DNA from 3 places in the Bacillus sp. Marseille-P3661 genome. Region 3 is predicted to be linked to each of the others. Evidence: riboswitches for the same ligand, from Rfam matches in the RefSeq annotation. Region 3 holds a riboswitch; each other region holds the start of a gene.
The links. A riboswitch is a leader RNA that binds a small molecule or an ion and turns the genes downstream of it on or off. The one in region 3 is predicted to bind S-adenosylmethionine.

Region 1: another riboswitch for S-adenosylmethionine. It lies ahead of C1724_RS10415 (alpha/beta hydrolase); the one in region 3 lies ahead of C1724_RS08295 (YezD family protein).
Region 2: another riboswitch for S-adenosylmethionine. It lies ahead of C1724_RS02480 (acetyl-CoA C-acyltransferase); the one in region 3 lies ahead of C1724_RS08295 (YezD family protein).

The regions. Positions count from the first base shown of each region.
Region 1 is NZ_LT965953.1:2,245,682-2,253,027, reverse strand. Features, by position in the region: gene C1724_RS10430 (ketopantoate reductase family protein) at 1-915, shown strand, start outside; gene C1724_RS10425 (3'-5' exonuclease) at 953-1,879, opposite strand; gene C1724_RS10420 (polysaccharide deacetylase family protein) at 2,070-2,666, shown strand; gene C1724_RS10415 (alpha/beta hydrolase) at 2,711-3,487, opposite strand; SAM riboswitch class I at 3,617-3,724, opposite strand; gene C1724_RS10410 (C-terminal binding protein) at 4,081-5,079, shown strand; gene C1724_RS10405 (dihydrodipicolinate synthase family protein) at 5,104-6,021, shown strand; gene C1724_RS10400 (TRAP transporter substrate-binding protein) at 6,363-7,346, shown strand, end outside.
Region 2 is NZ_LT965953.1:547,120-554,465, forward strand. Features, by position in the region: gene C1724_RS02455 (alpha/beta hydrolase family protein) at 1-209, shown strand, start outside; gene C1724_RS02460 (RMD1 family protein) at 274-1,110, opposite strand; gene C1724_RS02465 (TVP38/TMEM64 family protein) at 1,339-1,890, shown strand; gene C1724_RS02470 (D-alanyl-D-alanine carboxypeptidase family protein) at 1,965-3,140, opposite strand; gene C1724_RS02475 (urease accessory protein UreH domain-containing protein) at 3,335-4,066, shown strand; SAM riboswitch class I at 4,238-4,343, shown strand; gene C1724_RS02480 (acetyl-CoA C-acyltransferase) at 4,442-5,611, shown strand; gene C1724_RS02485 (sodium:solute symporter family protein) at 5,835-7,337, shown strand.
Region 3 is NZ_LT965953.1:1,770,816-1,778,161, forward strand. Features, by position in the region: gene C1724_RS08285 (sugar ABC transporter ATP-binding protein) at 1-1,146, opposite strand, end outside; gene C1724_RS08290 (sugar ABC transporter substrate-binding protein) at 1,164-2,237, opposite strand; gene C1724_RS08295 (YezD family protein) at 2,689-2,856, opposite strand; SAM riboswitch class I at 2,987-3,092, opposite strand; gene C1724_RS26370 (hypothetical protein) at 3,501-3,608, opposite strand; gene C1724_RS08300 (DUF2269 family protein) at 3,767-4,219, opposite strand; gene C1724_RS08305 (chromate transporter) at 4,712-5,305, shown strand; gene C1724_RS08310 (chromate transporter) at 5,306-5,830, shown strand; gene katG (catalase/peroxidase HPI) at 6,913-7,346, shown strand, end outside.

The sequences.
Region 1 (7,346 bases), 470 kb from region 3:
ATGGGTGCTGGTGCAGTTGGTGGATATTTCGGTGGAAAGCTAGCTTTTAAGGGAAATAGGGTTACGTTTTTAGTACGCCCCAAACGATATGAACAGCTAAAGAAACACGGTCTAAATGTATATAGTGTTCACGGAGATTTTTCGATTTGCCCTACATTGGCAAAAGACGTAAGCCAAATTAAAGAACCTGATCTAGTTATATTATCTTTAAAAAATTACCATCTAAATGAAGCTCTACCACAAATTAGTGAATTAGTTCAAAAAGGATCAAAAATACTTCCTCTATTAAATGGTGTAGAGCATCTTGATTTGTTGGTTTCAAAGTATGGAAAGGAAAATGTACTAGGAGGTTTATGCCAAATAGAAACAACACTCAATTCACAAGGAGATGTTGTGCAAACAAGTCATATGCAAGATATTATTTTTGGTTCATTGACCTCAGAAAAGTCCCAGATGGTGAATAAGCTTGAAGAAAAGATGAGAGAAGCTGGCATTACTGTAACATTGTCAGAAAATATTTTAACTGATATTTGGAGGAAATATATATTTATTACATCTTTAAGTGGGATTACATCAGCACTACGCCAACCAATTGGAGTTGCAATCAAGGATGTAGAAACCTTTTCATTTTTACAAGAGATGATTAAGGAAATAGTGGCAATCGCTAAACTTAAAGGAGTTTTTATACCAGAGGATATGGGTGATCAGATTATTCAAATGCTCCAAAATCTACCACCCGCAATGACATCATCGATGCATCGTGATCTTCAAAAAGGCCTGCCACTTGAGTTAGATAGTATCCAAGGAGCAGTTTTGAAATTTGCAGCAGAATATGGTGTATCAACTCCAAATGTAAAGGCACTATATTCATTGCTACATCCTTTCAAGAATGGTTCTATCATTGAGTCTGAATGAAAATTAAAAATCCGAAACATTAGTTCATTTCGGATTTTTAAGCTGTTAATTTGTGGAGTGGTTTAATTAATTGCTCATGAAGGATGACAATTTTTGAGCCGTATGAAAGGTGATACTCATAATTAGACATCAGTTCTAGATAAAAAGATAGTAGTTCTTTTACCCACTCAATGATCTGGCTATCGTATAGCCCAGCACGATTAGTAATAATGTTTTCGTATTTATGAACTATTTTTTTTGTCCGTTTAATCAGTTTTTTTGCATCTCTTATTTTATGGATAATCTTTAAGTCTGTTAAATAATCCTGAATATCTTGCTTAAATTGGTATTTCAACTCGGTATTAATGTCTATCGCACTAACATCTTTGTCAATAAAAATGAATTGTTTTAACATGATAAGCTCTGACTGTTTTGGAGCTTGTGTAAAGTTAATATATAATTGTAGTGTATTATAGGAATCGTACATTGGATTATGTGTTTCGCCAACAAATTCCAGGTTATATAAGCCTAACGCATTTTCAACAGAGTGATTTGTTTTTGATACCTTTTTCGTGAAAATTTCCTGAAAATCGATATAGCGTTTTTCAATTTTGGCAATCGTACTTACAGGGATATTATGCATTTGGGCATCGTGTTGTAAACGTAATAAATCACTTGTTGACCAAGAAAAAAAGCGGGTTTTTTTAACTCCATTAATCCAATCTAAAAATTGTCCAAACACTGTTGGGAAACCGTTAGCTTGGTCCAAATCAGAGTCTTGAATACCCGTTAATGATTTGCAAAAATCACTTAAAGGTTCTAAAGTAGTTGGACGTATATATTGATCAAAAGTTTCTATTTCTTTAGTTTGAAGGTCATATTTAACAGCACCTAAACGTATGGCTTCCATTTCTGCGAATGGCATAGCACGCTTTGAGCAAAGCATTTCAAAATCAAAAAATACATATTGTTTGATAGTTGCCATTTTTTCTCCCCTTCCCTAACATGATATTATAAATGGCTTTAATCTTATAGATAAAGTAAAAAGTTTTTCCAATTGAATTCCAAATTACAGTGATTCTATTAAGCTAGTTAAAAAATTCTGTGTAGATGGGATAAATCACAATCTAGGAGTGAATTTTATGAATAGTCCTTGAGTAGTTAAAAGTGAGATCGTGTACGATCTTAAAGATAACCGCTGGTTGACTAACGTATCACAAATGAAAAATAACAACGATAAAGTTGTATTGACATTTGATGATGGTCCAAGCAGGAACTTAAATACAATCTTAGATATTTTATTAAAAGAAAAGGTGCCTGCTGTATTCTTTTGGCAATCTCGATTACTTTATGAAAAACGGCCTTGGAAAAGAGTGCTCGCAGAAGGCCACAGGATTGGTACACATAGCATTAATCATAAAGATCTAGTTAGATTGTCATATAGTGAGCAGTACAGACAGATTAAGAGTAGTAAGAAGTCAATTGAAAAAATTACTGGAGAAACAGTTTCTTATTTTAGACCGCCGTTTGGTAGATATAATGACGCAACATTAGATATATTGGAACGGTTACAGTTAACCCCAATTATGTGGGAAATTTCATCATATGATTGGGAATTAAAGGAACAGCCTTATATGATTGTTAATAATGTTGTTGAAAATAGTAGGCCAGGCTCGATTGTTTTACTACATGAGCTAGAACAAACAGTGGTGGCTTTACCCCATATTATAAAAGGCATACGTGCTAAAGGTCTAGACTTCTGCACTTTTTAATTCGAACAGAAGGGATGAGAGTATTTAAATCAAAGTATAAACTCCTACTGGAGGAGTTTATACTTTTGTTTTTGGCTTTTAACATCGGTAATAAAATCAATAGTGTGATTAATGATGATATTTTTATCATAGTCCATAGATGCTACATGGTAGGAATTGTTCAGTATCTTTATCATCTTATGTTGCGATTGGACACTATCATAGATAAAATCCGTACTTATTGGTGGTACAACATGGTCAATAGAGGATTTAAAAAGTAAAAGTGGGCACGTTACCTGGTAAAGTGTCTTTTTTGTATGATCAATTACGGATAGTAATTGCTTAATTGAATGTAATGGTACCTGCTCGTAAGTGATTTCGTTTACCGCTTGGTCTTTGATATCAGGGGTACCTTCATGAATATATCTAGGTGACTCAGCGCCCCTATAGATTTCATATCCGGGTACGTGGATTGCAGCATTTATAGTAATAACTCCACTTACATCCTTAAGTATACTTGCAAGGTGCAATGCAAGTATGCCACCCATCGATTGACCAATTATGAAAACTTGGTCACATTCTTTTTTTAATGTGTTATATGCATCTATACATTCGTTAATCCATTCGTAATAGCTTATAGTATTAAGGTCTGTATAATGTGTGCCGTGACCTTTTAATCTTGGAGCTAAGACTGTCAATCCCTTTTCAGCATACTTTTCTCCTATATATTGAACGCTTTGTGGCGTTCCAACAAAGCCATGAAGTAGTAAAATACCAGTATTATTTCCTTTTATATAAAAAGATTCCGCACCTTTTAGTACATTATATTCATTTGGTATCATCTAAATCTCTCCTCTTTAAGTTGTTTAATTGTTAAAAAATCATTTAGAAAACTATATTAAAACAAGGGCATTAGAATTTAAGAGCATATAAAAAACCCCTTTGCGCGGTTGCAAAGGAGTTTTAACATTACGTCATCATCCAAAGCAATTGGCTTTGTTGGTAGGAGCACCTTTTCCATTTAAGGCTGGTTGCTGTGGAGTCAGTGAGCCAAATCTCTCGTCCACTCTTGATAATCTATATTGAGTTTTCCGATTTATTTAATCGGTTTTATTCTAACATGATGAAATCTGCATGTCAATTAGCAAATTTTAAATATAACAATCCTGCAGTAAACAAGATACGAGGTACATATAATCCTGAGTAATTAAAGGCGTAGTGGATAAGGAATTAATGAATTGTGACAATCTTAAAAACTCATTCAAATTTATTGATAAAAAAAATAAATTACTATAAAATAAGAATAGTTTTTAAATATTCAAAACTCTGTTTTATTATATAGAACAGAGTTAGTCGCATTTTCAGGAGAATATTTTAGACTAAACTACATAATACTAGTCGCAGAAAGAATATATGTAATTAGGAGATGAATCAGTTGAGTAAGTTTAAAGTAGTTATTACAGATTTTGAATTTTCCACGTTAGCACCTGAAGAAGAAGTGCTTGCTACTGTTGATGCAGAGTTAATCCGTGCACAATGTAAAACAGAGGACGAAGTGATTGAAGCGGCAAAGGATGCTGATGGTATCCTTAATCAATACGCTCCGATTTCTAGAAAAGTGCTTGAAAGCCTTCCAAATTTAAAAGTTGTCTCACGCTATGGTGTTGGTGTAAATACAGTTGATATTGCAGCAGCGACAGAAAATAATGTTATTGTAGGTAATGTCACAGATTATTGTATGGATGAAGTTTCAGATCATGCATTCGCACTATTAATGTCTTGTGCTAGAAAAACAGTAGTATTAAATAATGAAGTTAAACGAGGAAATTGGGATTTTAAAGTAAGCGTACCAATCTTCCGTCTAAGAGGACGTGTGTTAGGCTTAGCCGGTCTTGGCCGTATACCTCAAACCTTGGCTAAAAAAGCTCAGGCATTCGGTATCAATGTCATTGCATATGATCCATTCATACCTGAACAAGTTGCTAATGATTTAAATGTAAAGCTAGTAACTCTTGATGAACTATGTGAGCAATCTGACTATATATCTGTTCATACACCTTTAATGGAGTCAACTCGTGGCTTAATTGGAGAAAAACAATTCAAGTTAATGAAAAAAGAAGCGATTATTATTAATACTGCTCGAGGTCCTGTTATTGACGAGCAAGCGTTAATTAAGGCGTTACAAGATGGGGAAATTGCAGGAGCAGGTTTGGACGTTCTAGAACAGGAACCTATTGCAAGTGATAACCCATTGTTAAAAATGGATAATGTTGTATTAAATCCACATGCTGCTTGGTATTCTGAAGAGGCAGAGTTAGAATTGAAACGAAAAACAGCACAAAATATCGCCGATGTATTAGCAGGATATTATCCTACTTATTTGTTCAATAAAGAAGTAAAAGAAACAGTAAAACTAAAAGAAAAGAATAATTAGTCTATTTTGGGAGTGTAAAAACTGATGAGTACGAACGTGCTGTTTAAAGGTATTATCCCACCGGTTTCAACTTTGTTTACTAGCGATGGTTCTTTAGATACTGCAAGTATGAAAAAGCTAATTGATTATTTAATCGATTCAGGAGTCAATGGTCTATTCTTTTTAGGTACAGGTGGCGAATTCAGTCAAATGTCAACTGAAGAAAGAATGGAAGTAGCTTCGTTTGCAACTAAATACGTAGCCGGTCGTGTTCCTGTTCTTATCGGAACAGGGGGTACGAATACTCGTGAGGTAATAGACTTATCAAAACATAGTAAAGAAGTAGGGGCAGATGGTGTTGTTATCGTCAACCCTTTTTATTGGAATTTATCTGAAGAAAACTTATATAAACACTACTCAACTATTGCCGAATCGGTAGATACAAACATAATTTTTTATAACTTTCCTGGATTGACTGGTCAGGATCTATCTCCGGAGTTTGTTCTCAAGCTTGCTAAGAATCATTCTAATATCGTAGGTATTAAAGAAACTGTTGATACAGCTGGACATATTCGAGAAATGATCTTAACAGTAAAGGCTGAAAGACCTGATTTTGCAGTATTAACTGGCTTTGATGATCATTTATTGAACAACTTAGCTCTTGGAGGCGATGGTGCTATTTCTGCCAGCACTAACTTTGCACCTGAACTACAAGTTGGTATATATCGAGCCTTTCAATCAGGTGATTTTGCGAAAGCAACGGAATTGCATCGCCGTTTAGCATATTTACCACTTATGTATAAATTAGATACACCATTTGTGAGTGTTGTAAAAGAAGCGATGCGTTTAACAGGTAGAGAACTGTCTTCAACATACGTGTTGCCACCTGCAAACCAACTTGCGGAAAGTAAGTTAGAGGAGCTTAAAACTATTTTAAGTAAAGCTGGACTCTATAAAAACTAATAGTGACAAAGAAATCTGCTATTCAGTAGATTTCTTTTTTTTGTGTAAAGGATTCAGATTTATCAGTAAATTATCCCGAGAAAATAAATGGATTTTTTATTCAAAAAATTCTTGCGAGTGAAAGCCTTTTCAGGTATTATTGATTTATCACCTTTTGAAATGCAAAAAGGAAACGGTGTTTTATAATATAAAACATTCTATTTTTTACATGTTATGTAAAACGGTGTTTTATATTACAAAACAATGATTTCGAAAGGTCATGAAAGGAGGGTAGGCGATCAAGGCTGGCTATATCAAACTACTAAAATAAAAGATATAAGATGCAGGAGGGGTTCATGTCTATGAAAAAGAAAATTATAAGTGTACTTATGATCTTATCATTGTTTTTATTAGCAGCTTGCGGAGGTGGTTCTAGTACATCAACTGGTTCTTCTTCAGAAGGTGAAAGTGCTGGAACTGAATCTAGTAGTGGTGAAAAGAAAACACTTCGTGTAAGTATCGGTGTTAATGATCAACATCCAGAATATGAATCAGCAATGAAGTTCAAAGAATTAGTAGAAAGTCAAACTGATGATTTCATCGTTGAAGTATACCATTCAGGACAAATAGCTGATGATCGTTCTGCGATTGAAATGTTACAATTTGGTACGCTTGAAATTACTATTCCTTCTACATCACCGTTAGTTAACTTTATTCCAGCATATGGAGTGTTTGACTTACCTTTCACAATTCCAAGTGCAGAAGTAGCTGACAAAGTGCTAGACGGACCATTTGGTGAAAAAATGTTTAGCTTACTTGAAGAACAAAGTTTAGTTGGATTAGCTTGGTGGGAAAATGGTTTCCGTAACTTAACGAATGACGTGCGCGCTGTTGCGAAAATGGAAGATCTTCAAGGTTTGAAAATTCGTACAATGGAAAACGAAATTCACTTAGATGCTTGGAAAGCATTAGGGGCAAATCCAACACCAATGGCTTTCACTGAATTATTTACTGCAATGCAACAAGGTACAGTTGATGGACAAGAAAATCCATATCCAACAATTGATTTAAGTCAGTATGCTGAAGTACAACAACATGTATCAAGCACAAATCACGTTTATACACCATTTATCTTCTTATTCAGTAAGCAAATTTGGGATACTTTAACACCAGAACAACAAGAGATTATCCGAAACGCTGCAGTTGAAGCTGGTAAGCATAACCGTCAACGCAGCCGTGAAGTTGCAGCTGAAAGTTTAGAAAGATTAAAACAATCAATGACATTTACTGAAATCACACCAGAAGAACATGCACGCTTTGCAGAAGCAGTAGCACCAGTTATTGAG
Region 2 (7,346 bases), 1.2 Mb from region 3:
ATTTGGAGAAAATGAAAGCCTTTGTTCAAGGGGAGTGTAAAACATATATAATACAAGATATGACACATATGCTCCGTAAGACCGATATTCCATACAGCATTAGCAAAATCTTAAATAACAATAAGAAAATAACTAAGCAACCTATCGACCCTGAATTAATAGATAAAATCATTTCCTGGTTAAGGAATTGGAAGAATAGCAAAATTTGAAGGAAACCTTTTTATCAAAAGTGACCCTTGCAGTATTCGCTGCAAGGGTATCATTTTTATCTAATCAAGGAAGCAATCCTGCAATTCCTAAAAGAGTCAAGATAATCTCAAAAAGAATGAGAATTACGATGACCCATTCAACAAAAAGCCCTCGGATCGAATGACTAATGTTGGAAAAACCATCCATAATATTATATAAAATTTCTGTTTTATTTTTTAGTATGGTATACCGATCTTTTAATTCAAAAAACTCTAGCATGCTTTCGTAGAATTCTCCAGCGGTACTGCTTGTCCATGTAATGTCAGGTTTATCAAGAATCATAATATATGCAAGCGTATTATATTCATGACGTACGATTTTAGCTGTGGTCCTTGCTAGCTCTTTGTTTCCAATTCTAAGTTTACCCTTTTCCAAACGATCGATCATGTTTTCTAGCTTATCAAGGATAGTCCCAAGCTGTTCTTCAGTTTTCTCAAGTGCCACCGATTTTGCAAGCACAGTGGATATCAACTCAGGATAAAAACTTTCATACTCAGGTACAACTACATATTCATCGGTTAACTCAATGCTTTCACCTTCTTTAATGTGGAGGCTGTAGTCGTCTGTATATTTTCCTGTATTCTTTATATTCATATCTGGTTCAAAGGAATGGATAAAAGTTAATAATTTATTAATTTCGTCTTGGTGTAAGTGATTAATGAAGACAATACTTCCAAAGGAAAAGATCAGTACCTGTATGGAATCATTAACATTTTGTTTAAGAATGGAATTTAATATACTTCCTTTCAGGATTAATGGCTCTTCCCAAGTGAATTTTTTTGGAATACCACAATGAATAGCGATTTTGTTTAAATCAATTTCATTAGTAACTGCAAATGCTTTAAAGGTAATAGGTTTCATCTATAACACTCCTTTCTGGGATCGCTCTTATCTCAATTTTATTCTATATCTTACCAAAACATGCTTGAACAATTATGGCAATATCTACAACTTTAACAGAGATAAGTATAGGAAACTTCCGATTATATAAAATTGTATAGATTTTGGTTGTTGATTTATGTCTCTCTTAAATGTATTAAATAGGTGCTATAATTTCTAAGAAATGTATATGTAAACTTGGAGGATTCGATGGATATTTTGCAACTTTTACCTGAAAATCAATACGTAGCAATCGTAATAAGTGTAGTAATTAATATATTAATAGCAGTTGCTGGTTTAATTCCTAGCACCTTTCTTACTGCTGCAAATATTATTTATTTTGGCTTTGAATATGGATTGTATATTTCCATTTTGGGTGAAGCGCTTGGAGCAATTATTAGTTTTTATTTATATAGAAAAGGCATTAAGGTCATGGAGAATAAATTTGCAATAAAGGAGAACCATCGATTTTTGGTAAGGTTAAAAAATGCAAAAGGAAGGGAGGCGATTCTTCTAGTTCTTGCCTTAAGAATTCTTCCGTTTGTTCCTTCAGGATTAGTTACTCTTGTTGCGGCACTAAGTAGAATGAAAGCAATTCATTTTGCAATTGCAAGTACTATGGGAAAGATCCCTGCATTATTAATAGAAGCCTACTCTATCTATAGTTTTTTTAGTTGGAATTTAGAGTATCAAGTTGGAGCTACAATTTTTGGATTAGGTATTGGTTTGGTTTATTATTTTTGTAATAAACGAAAGACATAGGTAAATCTAGCTGGTTGTGCTTAAATGATCTGAATGGAGGTTAAGTAAAAAAATGTGCTGGCGCACTTTTGTTGCTAGCACATTTTATTAGTTTTGGTGTATTTTCGTTTATAAAAAATTAACCCAATTGTAATTAGTATACCCACTACAGCTAATGCTAGATATCCTAAGATATTGGATAATTGGAGTGTTTTTGGTTTTTCATTTCTAACAGCATCTTCCCTGTTTTTTTCCTTTTTTATGAGTTGTTCACCTTGTAACAGAACATTTGCATCTTCATCGGATGTAATGAGAATTTCATTTGATTTTGAAATCTCTACATTTACAGGCTTACCTTTTTTGCTCGTATAATAAAGGTTATTAGTTGTATAGACCGTTTCGTTCTTGCTATTCCTATAGCCTGTGTTTTTAGGAATGATAGTTGTTTCAAAATTTTCAAATCCAAAGTCTAGCAATTTGGTTGTATCTTCATATGCAAACTCTTTCGAAGGAGCTTTTAATACGACTGCAATCAACTCTGTATTAGCTCTTTTGGCAGTTGTTATTAATGTGTTACCTGACTCAACTATATAACCTGTTTTCCCACCAGTAGCACCATCATAGTTTCTTACCAACTGGTTATGGTGATAAAGGGTTGTGTCCCAACCTTGTCCATCCCATTTTAGTTTGCTTGTTCCAAATATTTCACGGAAGGTATCATTTTTTAGCGCATATTTCGTTAGAGTAGCTAGATCATATGCAGTTGTTTTTTGTTCTAAATGATAAAGTCCATGCGGGTTTCTAAAAGTTGTGTTCTTTAATCCAACCTTATTTTGAATAAATTCATTCATTCTATTGGAAAAAGCAGCAGAACTCCCATCGAAGTGTTCAGCTATTGCAATTGCTGCATCATTACCAGAACTAATTAAGATTCCCTGCACAAGCTTATGCAAGGGAACTTGTTCACCAATTTCTAAATAAACTCGTGTACCTTCTATATTTCTTGCATTTTCACTTACTGTAACAAGATCATCTAAATCGCCTTCTTCAATTGCAATAATAGCTGTTGCAATTTTAGTTAAACTCGCTGGATATAATGATGTATTCCTGTTTTTGCTGTATAGAATAGATCCAGTATTTGCATCCATTAATACAGCTGCTTCACTATCAATCCTCAAACTTTCGTTTCCATCCTGAGCGAATATATTATTTGGAAGTTGCACTGTTAATAAAATATGAATTAACGTTAATAGAATTATTTTTTTTACCATGATTCCCCTTTCTCCTTAAAACTACAGTCTATAATAGTATTCGTTGCAATAGTGGTTTTTAGGTTCCAAAATTATATTAAAATTCCCATGAACTACATTGATTACTGTTTGGATTTTAAAAGAGCAGTATAATAATGGTAGGCAAGCTATATTCTTCGTGTGTGGCAAGTAGTGAAAGGGTGAGTGGGGATCAAATGTATGCGATACTAAGTCAAATCAGTAATTTCTTAAGCCAACCATTAATAAAATTAGCGTATGGATTTGAAGGGATCCCTATATTAGCTGCTTTATTTCTAGGACTGGTCGGTGCATTGGCTCCTTGTCAATTTACAGGAAATCTTGGAGCAATCACAATATATAGCAATCGTTCCCTTCAAGATAAAGTAGCTTGGTCAGACGTGATTTGGTTTACACTTGGAAAAATGGTTGTTTTCTCTGGGCTAGGTTTTATTGTCTGGCTATTAGGAAAGGAATTTCAAGACTACCTCACGTTAATTTTTCCGTGGATTCGAAAAGCAATCGGCCCTATTCTTATGTTAATTGGTGTGTTTATGCTTGGTATCATTAAAATGAATTGGACGTTAACACTCGGAAATATTCCGGAACGTTTAAAAGTGGGGAGAACAGGGGCGTTTTTTATGGGGGCAGGCTTTTCGTTAGGCTTTTGTCCAACTATGTTCATTTTGTTTTTTGTCACATTAATGCCTATTGTACTTTCTACTTCTTTTGGAGCTATTTTACCTAGTATATTTGCAATCGGTACTTCATTACCGATAATAATAGCGATCTTTTTAATTTGGTATTTTGATATGAGTGGGTCTGCTATGAAGAAAAAAGGAAGGAAAATAGGGACCATTATTCAAAGAACCGCGGGAGTGTTCATGATCGTCCTAGGAATTTTAGATACAATTGCATATTGGCTATAGGAAAATAAAAAAAGTTGCTCAAGGTTTCTTAATCTAACATTAACATCTCGCCACCCAGTAAAATACGTTTTAAAAAACACAAAAAAACTATTGACGTGCTGTTTATAGTTTGTTATTGTTTAACTTATCAAATTAACGAATAATTTTTAACAGTAAAAAAATAAATATTTACTCTTATCACGAGTAGGCTGAGGGATTTGGCCCTATGACGCCCGGCAACCGCCCTATATGGGAATGGTGCTACTTCCAACAGACAGGAATGTCTGAAAGATAAGAGGGCGAAGCCGCAATGGTTTATGACTTCAACCTCTTTCTTTGGAAAGAGGTTTTTTATATGGAAAAAATTAAAGTTATACGAAAGGATGGAGCGAGCATATGAATACGGTCATTCTAGAAGGGGTTCGGACACCTTTTGGGAAGTGGAAAGGCAGCTTAGCTGGTTTAGAGGCAAAGGAAATTGGGACTTTAGCTGTAAAAGAATTAGTAAAACGTGTACCAGAAGTGGCAAGTGAGGCGGATGGTGTTTTACTAGCTCAAGTACTTCAAGCGGGGCAAGGTCAGAATCCGGCTAGGAGAGTCGCAATCGATGCAGGCGTTTCGTTGTCAGTCCCCGCGATTACATTAAATAATGTTTGTTTAGCTGGTTTAGCTTCAATTTCGGATGCAGTGCGACGTATTCATTTTGGAGAAGGAGACTTATACATAACCGGTGGATTTGACTCCATGACAAATGCCCCGTACACGGCGCCATTTCGCAAGGAACAATCGATGGGACCACTGCAACTGACGGATACATTAATTAACGATGGTTTGTGGTGTTCGTTAGCAGACGACTCAATGGGCGTGTTAACAGATTTGAAAAATAAAGACTTTAAGATTGATAGAAAAGCTCAAGATGAATATGCACAGCTATCACAAGAACGGGCAGCTGCTGCGCAACAAAAAGGTTGGCTCCAAGATGAAATTGTTCCATTAATACTGAATGGGAAAACATTTACAGACGATGAAGGCATTCGACCCAATTCTACGTTAGAAAAACTAGAAACACTTCGACCGGCATTTGTCGAAGACGGTACGATCACAGCGGGGAATGCGTCTCAAATGACAGATGGAGCAAGTGTAGGAATTGTTTCCACCGAAAAGAAAGCAGAGCATCTTGGCAAAACACCTTTAGCACGAATTCTAGGATGGGCTGAAATTGCTGGTCCCGATACGAGTTTGCATACAAAGCCAGCGCAAGCCATTAAAGCGGTGTTGGAGAAGACCAAGTTAACTTTGAATGATATTGATTTATTTGAAATCAATGAAGCTTTTGCAAGTGTTGTTGTTGCAAGCTGCCGCGAGCTAGGAATTGGCTATGACCGAGTGAATGTTAATGGTGGCGCGATTGCCATCGGTCATCCGCTGGGTGGAACAGGATTTCGTCTTGTCCTAACAGTAGCGAAGGAGCTACAACGCCGAGGTGGCGGCAAGGGAATCGCATCGCTTTGCGGCGGTGGCGGCCAAGGCATGGCTGTTTTAATAGAAGTTCCAAAAAGCTGGTAGAAGTAAACCAAACCGAACGGTAATAAACGAAACTACTGCATTTTTAATAGCGTAAATACAAAAGACTGAAGATTTTTATAAACTGAATGTTTTTACTAGAAAAACAATTATGGAGGATGAAAACGATGATTTATACTTACTTTGCACTGATAGCCTTATGCTGGACCGTTGGATTAATTATATGGAAGAAATCTTATGTAACAAAAGAGGGGAGCGATAAATAATGCCTACAGTAACGGGGTCTTTATTTTGGACGATTATTATCCTATTGATTGGTTATTTTGGAGTTGTTGTTTGGATCGGGAAAAAAGGAAATCGTTTTAGTAAGTCAATGACAGGCTTTGCAACGGCTCGTGGAAAAGTAAATCCCATCGTTGTCGGCGCAAGCTTTGCAGCTTCGTACTCGAGCGCCAATTTATTTATCGGTGTTCCAGGCTTAGCTTATCAATATGGTACAGCGGTGCTTTGGTATACATTAGGTTGTTTTGGTGTTTCGTGGATTGGCTTGCTTTTATTTGCGAAAACATTCTGGAGATACAGCAAAAAGTTTGGCGGTGTATCGACATTACCTGAATGGCTTGGAAGACGCTATAATAGCAAAGCACTTCAAGTGCTTGTGGCTTTATTAATTTTATTCAACGTTTATTATATTGTTGGTCAAAACGTAGGATTAGCGACAATTTTTGAATCAGTATTAAACATTCCTTATTTCTGGGGAATTATTATTGGCGTATTCATCACCATTCTATATATCGGGCTTGGCGGTGCTTATGCCCAATTAGTGACAGACGGTTTTCAAGGGATTTTAATGGCAATCACATCTATTCTAGTATTAGTTTCGTTATTCTGGACAATTGGCGGTGGCTTGAACGTATTTGGAGAGTTGACTAATAAGCTTGAAGCGATTGATCCGAATTTGACAGGTTTCTTATCAACAGGTGGACCTTATGATAGCGTCCTAGCGGTTATGGCTGTTCAATTTTTATTATTCAGCTTTGTATTAATGCCACACTTATTAAACAAAGTGTTGTCATTGGAAAGTGAAGAGCAGCTTGCTCCGTTTACATTATCTGCAGGGGTTGTTTTATTCGTAATTTCGACGTTAATGGTCATTGGTGGTTTAGCAGCACGAGCAATATATCCAACACTAGCTAGTGCAGATGCTGCAATTCCAGTTTATGTGCTAGAATCATTCCCGCCAGTCATTGCTGCTATTATCATTGTAGGGATTATCTCAGCAATACTTTCAAGTACGGATAGTCTTTACCTAGGGGTTACAACTAGTATTGGTAATGACATTTATAAAGTATTGGCGCCAGTTTTATCGAAAAAGCCGATTGCAGCAGACCTGCTAGATAATAATGCAGTAAAAGTAGCCAAAGGTTCCTTATTATTTGTAGGTTTAGCTACTTTATATATTTCATTAGACCGTCCGGAGTCGTTATCGATTTTAATTCAATTTAGTTTTTCTGCGATAATAAGTGGAATCATTGCACCGGTTACTTTAGGGTATCTATGGAAAAAGTCAAATGGTCCTGGTGCGATTGCTGCTTTAATTACCGGTACAGCACTGTATGTATTTTTTACAAATCAAAATATTATTGGGAATATCTACCTAGCGATGTTCTTTGCATCCGTTGCATCATTTGTCGTTATGACTGTAACTAGCTTATTAACGCAAAGTGCAACAAATCAACAGGAAGCTTTAACGATTTCCAATAAATAATAGTAAGGG
Region 3 (7,346 bases):
TAACTCCTGTACTTTTGTGCTTTCTTTTTTGGATTGGATGAGACCACTTTTACTAACACTCTTCAAGCTTGCTAGTGTAGTATTTTGTTTGACAGTCATTTTCTTTATAATCCCGTGATTTCTTCTATCTTCTGGGACATAGCCAATGCCTAATGCTACAGAACGTTCTGGACTTAGACGACTTAGCTCATTCCCCTCAAACGTTATCGTTCCTCCAATTACATCTTTACTATCAAATATGGCAGTTCCTACCTCAGCGTAACCAGAGCCCATTAACCCTGTAATCCCAACAATTTCACCTTTTTTCAATTTGAAACTTACGTCTTGAAAACTATGTTTTTTTGTTAGATTCTTTACCTCTAGTAGGGTTGCACCTGCTTGCCAATCCTTTTCAAACTTCTTCTCCTCAAGTTGTTTCCCAGTAATGGTGTACACCATATCTTCAATCGTCATATTCGTAGTTGAGGCGGTTTTAACTTTTTTTCCATCTCTAAGTACAGTGATCCGATCGCATATCTCTAGAATCTCTCCAAAGTAATGTGAAATATATACAATTGAAATGGAACGTTTTTGTAGCTGACGTATAATCTCAAATAGTTTTTCTTTTTCTTGTTTTGCTAGTACTGCTGTCGGTTCATCAAAAACTAACACCTTTGGTTGCTGAATGATTGCTCTACATATCTGAATCAATTGTTGTTCACCCACAGTTAATTCGGAGATGAGACGATTACACGCAATCGAGACATCCACTGTTTCTTTAATAAACTTTTCTGCTTGTTTTTCCATTATTTTACGTTTCATTATGCCAAAGGAAGTATACAACTTTTCCTTTCCTAGGAATAATGTTTCCGCTACAGTTAATGTTGGAACAACATACCTTTCCTGATGGATAAAATAGATACCTAGTTTCTCCACCTGCTTGGGATTAAGTTTCTTTTGTTTCTGCCCATGAACGAGAATATCTCCAGCATCATGGCTATAAATCCCTGCAAGCACCTTCATTAACGTCGATTTCCCGGCACCGTTTTCACCTAACAAACCATGAATTTCTCCTTCTATTAATTGAAAACTCACTTGTTCCAATGCCTTAACCCCCGGAAAAACTTTATCAATTCCGACCATTTCTAGAACAATTGAATCCGACATTCCTCTCACCGCCTCTTCTATTCCTTAATCTCAGCTAAGTATTCTTCAGCATTGTCTTTTGTAATTAATTCGGTTTCGATATAAACGGACTTTGGTACATCCAAACCTGCTAAATAGCGTGCTACAGTATCAACTGCCGCTTGCCCTATTTTGTATGGCTTTTGTGCCACATCAGCTGTCAGTGAGCTATTTGGATCGGCAACAAGCTCTATTGCTGCAGGTTCAGCATCGACACCATATACATTAATTTCAGATCGACCAGCTGCATCAATCGCTTGTGCAGCACCAATACTTGGTAAATCCCATGCAGCCCAAACAGCGTCAATATCGCCTTTGTTTGGATATTTTACTAATAAGTCTTGAATTTTCTTTCTTGCATCCTCGACTGTTCCTGGTATGATATCCTGTAACTCAGGTTCAATAAATTTAATGCCTGGATAATCTTGGGCAACGTACTTCATCATGTCATAGCGAATTTCACATACACGCACCCCACTAAAACCATTAAAGACAACAATGGTTCCTTCCCCACCAATATCTTCAAACATTTTTCTAGCTAGTGACTCTCCAATGTAATAGTTGTCAGATAAGTGGTTCGTAATACTGTATGGACTAGGATGATCAATCGTAAAAATTGGGATCCCGGCATCATGTACTTTTTTCATCACTGGCTCATACACTGCGGTATCACCCAGCTCCTTAATAATCGCATCCGGTTTTTGAGTGAGTAAGTTTTCAATGTCAGCTATATGTTTTTGGTCATTTCTCTCTCCATCAACTGGGATTGGATTTCCACCCAATTCTTTAATGCGGTCAATTTGCCCTTGATATGCTTGACGATCAAAGTTATGTGTTGTTCCAATGACAGCCACTCCGATATTCTTTCCTTCTAATGACGGTACTGGCTGCCCATCTGCCACACCTGTAAACTCGGTTGAAATAGTTTCCACATCTATGTGTTCATCATTTGTTTTTGGTGGTGCATCTGTGTCTGCTGTACCATCACCACCACCAAGTTGGACATTACATGCTGAAACTAGTAGTAAAAGTAAAGTAAAAATAATACCCTTAAGCCAATTGTTTATTCTCATAAAAAACCCTCCAAATTTAGTATGTTATTTGCTGAACCACTGAGTGAATAAGAAATGTATGTGTTTCAAAATCAGTTTTATAGTTTCCTCATTCCGGCCACCCCCTTCAAATTTTTTTGCATTTCATATCTATCAAAAATAACTATAAAAAGTGAGAATCCTTTGGAAATATACTAACTGGTCTATGATGGACATTAATTAGAAAAGCGCAACGCCTTGATCAGCTATGTCAGGCAAGCCCCCGGCTAAAACCTCACTTTCTTTGGCAACAGCGTGATATGCACATCCATGCGTCTTTGACTCCGAGGGCTAGACACTGAAGCTGGAAAAGTACGCTTAAAATTTAATATTTTTCAAATTTTCGGACAAAAAAAGCATCTTTACCAATTCGTCTAATACATAAGACGAATTGGATAAAGATGCCTTTAGTGGTCTAATCGGCAGATATCTTCTATCCATTATTTTTATTCTCGGTTTTTTTTAGCGTAAATCGTTTTTTTTCAGTTACATCAATTTGTGTAATTTCTCCATTATGGACCGTAATAACTAAAGAACCGTATTCGATTCCCTTTAGGGTTGATAGTATATGATTTACTTTTGTCTCATCTAAGCTATTCACTTTTAATTCCCCCTTTATGACCATTTACTTTTTTTGCTCTTAGTTGACTAGTAGCAAAATGAGTTCAACAACAATAAAACCCTCTTCCATAAGAAGAGGGTTGTTTACGACATATATAAACAGTGCGCTCTTCTTATCTTTCAAGCATGTAAGCCTGCTGGAATTGGCACAGTACTTATTTAAAGTCTGTTGCCGAGGTATCATAGGGCCAGTCCCTCCACCTCTCTGGATAAGAAATTATTTGTATTTAATTTTTCAAAAAATATAAATCTAGTTTATAACCAAAAATTGGAAGTGTCAACAGAATTTATTATTGAATTGCAGTTTGTGTGTTACTCACATTTCCAACTTAGAAACAATAATAAATGTAAAATTTGCAAAAGTCAACCATCTTTTTTTTGCTTTTACTTTCTACAAATTAATTTTAAACAATTATTAATGAACGGATAGTAATTAGAGCTATTTTTCAAATAAGAAGGTGAGACACCCCTGATGTTACTCAGAATATCTATTTTTCCTTAATTTGATTTTTAATCTCTATATGTTTCTTTAATTGCTAAAAATCCATTTACATTCTTAAGAAAAATATCCACTAAAATTGAATCAAAGTGTTTTCCTTTTTCATCATGATAATAATTAAGGATCTACACCAATTTCCAAGCTTTTTTATAAACCTGAACGGTACTTAACGCATCAAAAACATCTGCAATCGCAGTGATCCTTCCGAATAAAGGGATATCCGTTCCTTTCAAACCCCTTGGATCTTTGGAACGTCCGATGTGACATGTTCATATTCAGTTTTGGCAACTTTCCCACTTTCAAGTATCAAATCTTTTATTGATCCAAAGAGTCCTGTCTCCCCGTATATAATTACCTATTAATAAATAAAATAAGCCCCCATGACGGAGGCCTAGAATGGCTTAAGTGACATTAAGATAATTAGGATAAGAACTGAAACTCGAGCAATATTATCCAGCTTTCCGATTTGCATCGCAATTGGCATAAAATCACTTGGTAATTCGTTGCTATCTTGGTTTTGTAACATCAAATATAACTTTTCTGCTCTTTTCGGGATCATATAAGCAACGATTGGCTGTACAGCTAGATATATAACTAAAGCAGTAATGTACCAGGCTTGAGTAAATAAAGACGGATTAATTGCACCCAATATTAATCCCGTTACGAGGAGTGTAATACTTCCTATTTTCGCATACTTTTCTACGTCTTTAGCTGTTTCTAATGCTTGTTTTGCCTTCTCCACGTTCGTACCTCTCTTCATGATTGAAGGGTTGGCAAACACAGCACCTAAACCACAAACCGCTGCAAGGATATGAATTACTAAGATTATGCCATACAAACTCATGTCTAAAACCTCACTTTCTTATTACCAATGTGATGTTACCCATTATATATATGTAGCTTAGCCATGAGTTTTTACTTTTTTTGTTACAAAATTCCTGAGTATTTGAATAAAAAAGTAGACATAAAGTTCTATAAATCCTTAGGATGCAGGAACAGTTTGTGTCCAATTTAATATTACTAAAGCTCTACACGTCAAACTGAAGGAGGGCACTACTTTTATAGAAAAGTCTGGATCAAGAGAATAACATTTCTCCATCATTTTCAAAATTCACATACAGGCTCATTGGACGATTACTCTTTGAAAAATTCAATTTATATAAGAGCATGAATTTCTGTTTCACGACAATCCTAATTTCCTAAAGATCACAATAAATATTACTAATAAAAATATTATTAAAGCACTCTTATATCTGCACACTTTTTCATTGCAACATACAAGCAAGAAGATAATAAAACTAGTACACTTCTTATTTACCAAAAAGGAGGGTTTTCCTTGAAAGAACAGAACATCGATTCCATAAAAATAGCACAAATCAGTCTATTATCTCTTTCCTTAAGTTTCTTTAGGATAGGAGTGACAACTTTCGGAGGAATGTGGGCAAATGCTCACAAAATTGAGGGTATTCTTGTCCATCAGAACCGTTGGATTTCCTTACAAGAATTACAATCCATGATGGTTGCAGCCGCACTAATTCCCGCACCTCAATTCATGTCATTTGGCGCTTTAATTGGATTTAAACTGAAAGGATGGATAGGAAGCTTTATCGCGGTCTTCTCGTTAATTTTACCAGGCGCATTAGTTGTTTTAATCGGTGTTCTCATCATAAGTCCCTCTTTACTTTCAGGGCCATTAGAGCCAGTGCGCCGATTTGTTGGAATCGCAGTCATTGGATTATTGCTTGGTAATGCTTATCTGCAATTAAATAGTCCGAATATTACTGGCATAGAACGAATAATTGGCATAAGTCTTACCTTATTAGTTGCGATCTCCTCCATTATTGGAGTCCCTATACTTATCTCATCAATTTGTGGCTTTATACTAGGTGCGTTCTTCATTCGTAATAAAGCGTCGGAAAGTGACAGTTAAATGAGTACATCGGTAGGCGTGATAGAAATAATGATGGTCATTATGTTTAGTACATTATTTTCAATTGGAGGCGGGAACGGTCCACTAGCAGTGATACAAAACCAATGGGTGAAAACAGGAGTATTAGACGCTGGATTATTTACATGGGCGATTGCATTAAGCTATCTGGCACCAGGACCTAGAGCAGGCTTTTTGTCTGGTATAGGCTATTATATGTACGGCTTTCCTGGAGCGATTGCGGCAGTTATTGGGATCGTTATTCCCACATGTATAGGCTCTTCTTTAATTTCATTCGGTTTAAAGAAAATCGAACCAATCATAAAAAAAGTTACTCTTTCAGCCGGTTTTGTTATATCTGGCTTAATCACTGTTGCGGCATGGGAAACAGCAGTACCAATGGAATTAGTAGGAATGGAAATCTTTGCCGTTATAGTCATATCATTTGTAATCTCCAAATGGAAAATTGAACCTATATGGATTATTCTTGGAGCCGCGTTTTTAGGGTTGATAACTTATTTACTGTAATTAATGTATCACTAACCATCCTGCCCTCTGTTAGGGCTCTGCGTTTGAGAAATATGCGCTTGAGGACAAAGAGACGGTTTACTGCTTGCACAAAACAAACAGTAGAACCGTCCCTATGAATGCGTTTCATTTGGAACGATATATTCAAACGGGCCGCCGTCTGTCAATACATTCAATGCCTAACCGCTTTGGAGTTTTGTTGCCTTACGAAGTAACCGCCATTAAATCATTTCTTCTGTATACGTTATAAAAAAGAAATACAAGCATTTATATTTTTCTATTTAAAAAACAAGCAATTTACCATTTTAGTTGTTTGTGAGTATGTCATTGCTCTAATAGAAGATCTATCCGGACATAAGGTACGTTATTCCGTTCAAAAAAGCCGTTTTATGAATTTGGAGGACATATGTTCCTCTATTAAATGCAAATGAGCATATTTTGGAGTGATTTTAATCAAATAAGGCACTCAATGTCCGGTAAGATCTTCAAATGCAGCTTTTTTATGAGATTAAGGGCTTAAATGTCCGGAAAAAATAGACTTTTTTCTAAAGCATGTAGTATGACACTTACATTTAATAGTCCTCTCTATCAAGAGCCTTTACAAAATGTACCCCGGTTAAGATTCTCTAACTATTTAACTGGTCGGCAACAGCTTTGAGTCCTTTATTATTTATTTTTGGGTGCTCAATATTCTCCACAATCAAAGCAGTGACATCGGGTTTAATAATGTATCCGCAAAAGTAATGGCTTCCCTCTGGAAAATTATAAAAAGGACAAGTGAGTGCCACAACGGACTAAATACCTAGCTCCCTCCCCAGAGGAAAGCATGCCTATGATTCATTGATTGCAGTGTGGCAACCTGTTAATATCTTACTTCCCTGAAAAACCTGGGCCCCCTCCATCCAAAGATGTGTACGATGAAGAATTAACAGAAGTCTTCTAAAGGTAGATATTTTATAACATTATTCTAATCTGCCAATTTACGTAATAGTTTAATATAGTGATAACAATTATTTATTGTCATCCAGTTTGTAAGTTTCCAAATTTCTGCTCAATTTTACGGAAGGAGAGGTAAGAACTATATGGACGCGAAAGACAATGCAAACATTGGTGGATGCCCGTTTCATCACGGAGGCGCAACTAGCAACAAATCTGGTGGTACAACAAACAGAGACTGGTGGCCAAACCAGCTGAACTTAAATATTCTCCGCCAGCATGACAGAAAATCTAACCCTATGGGTGAAGACTTTGATTATGCAGATGAATTTAAGAAATTAGACTATTATGCTCTTAAGAAAGATCTTCAGGAGCTAATGACAATTAGTCAAGAATGGTGGCCTGCTGACTACGGACATTATGGTCCATTATTTATCCGTATGTCTTGGCATGCCGCAGGTACTTATCGTACGGGTGATGGCCGAGGTGGTGGTGGAACTGGCAACCAACGTTTTGCCCCACTTAACAGCTGGCCTGACAACACTAGCCTTGACAAAGCACGACGACTTCTATGGCCGAT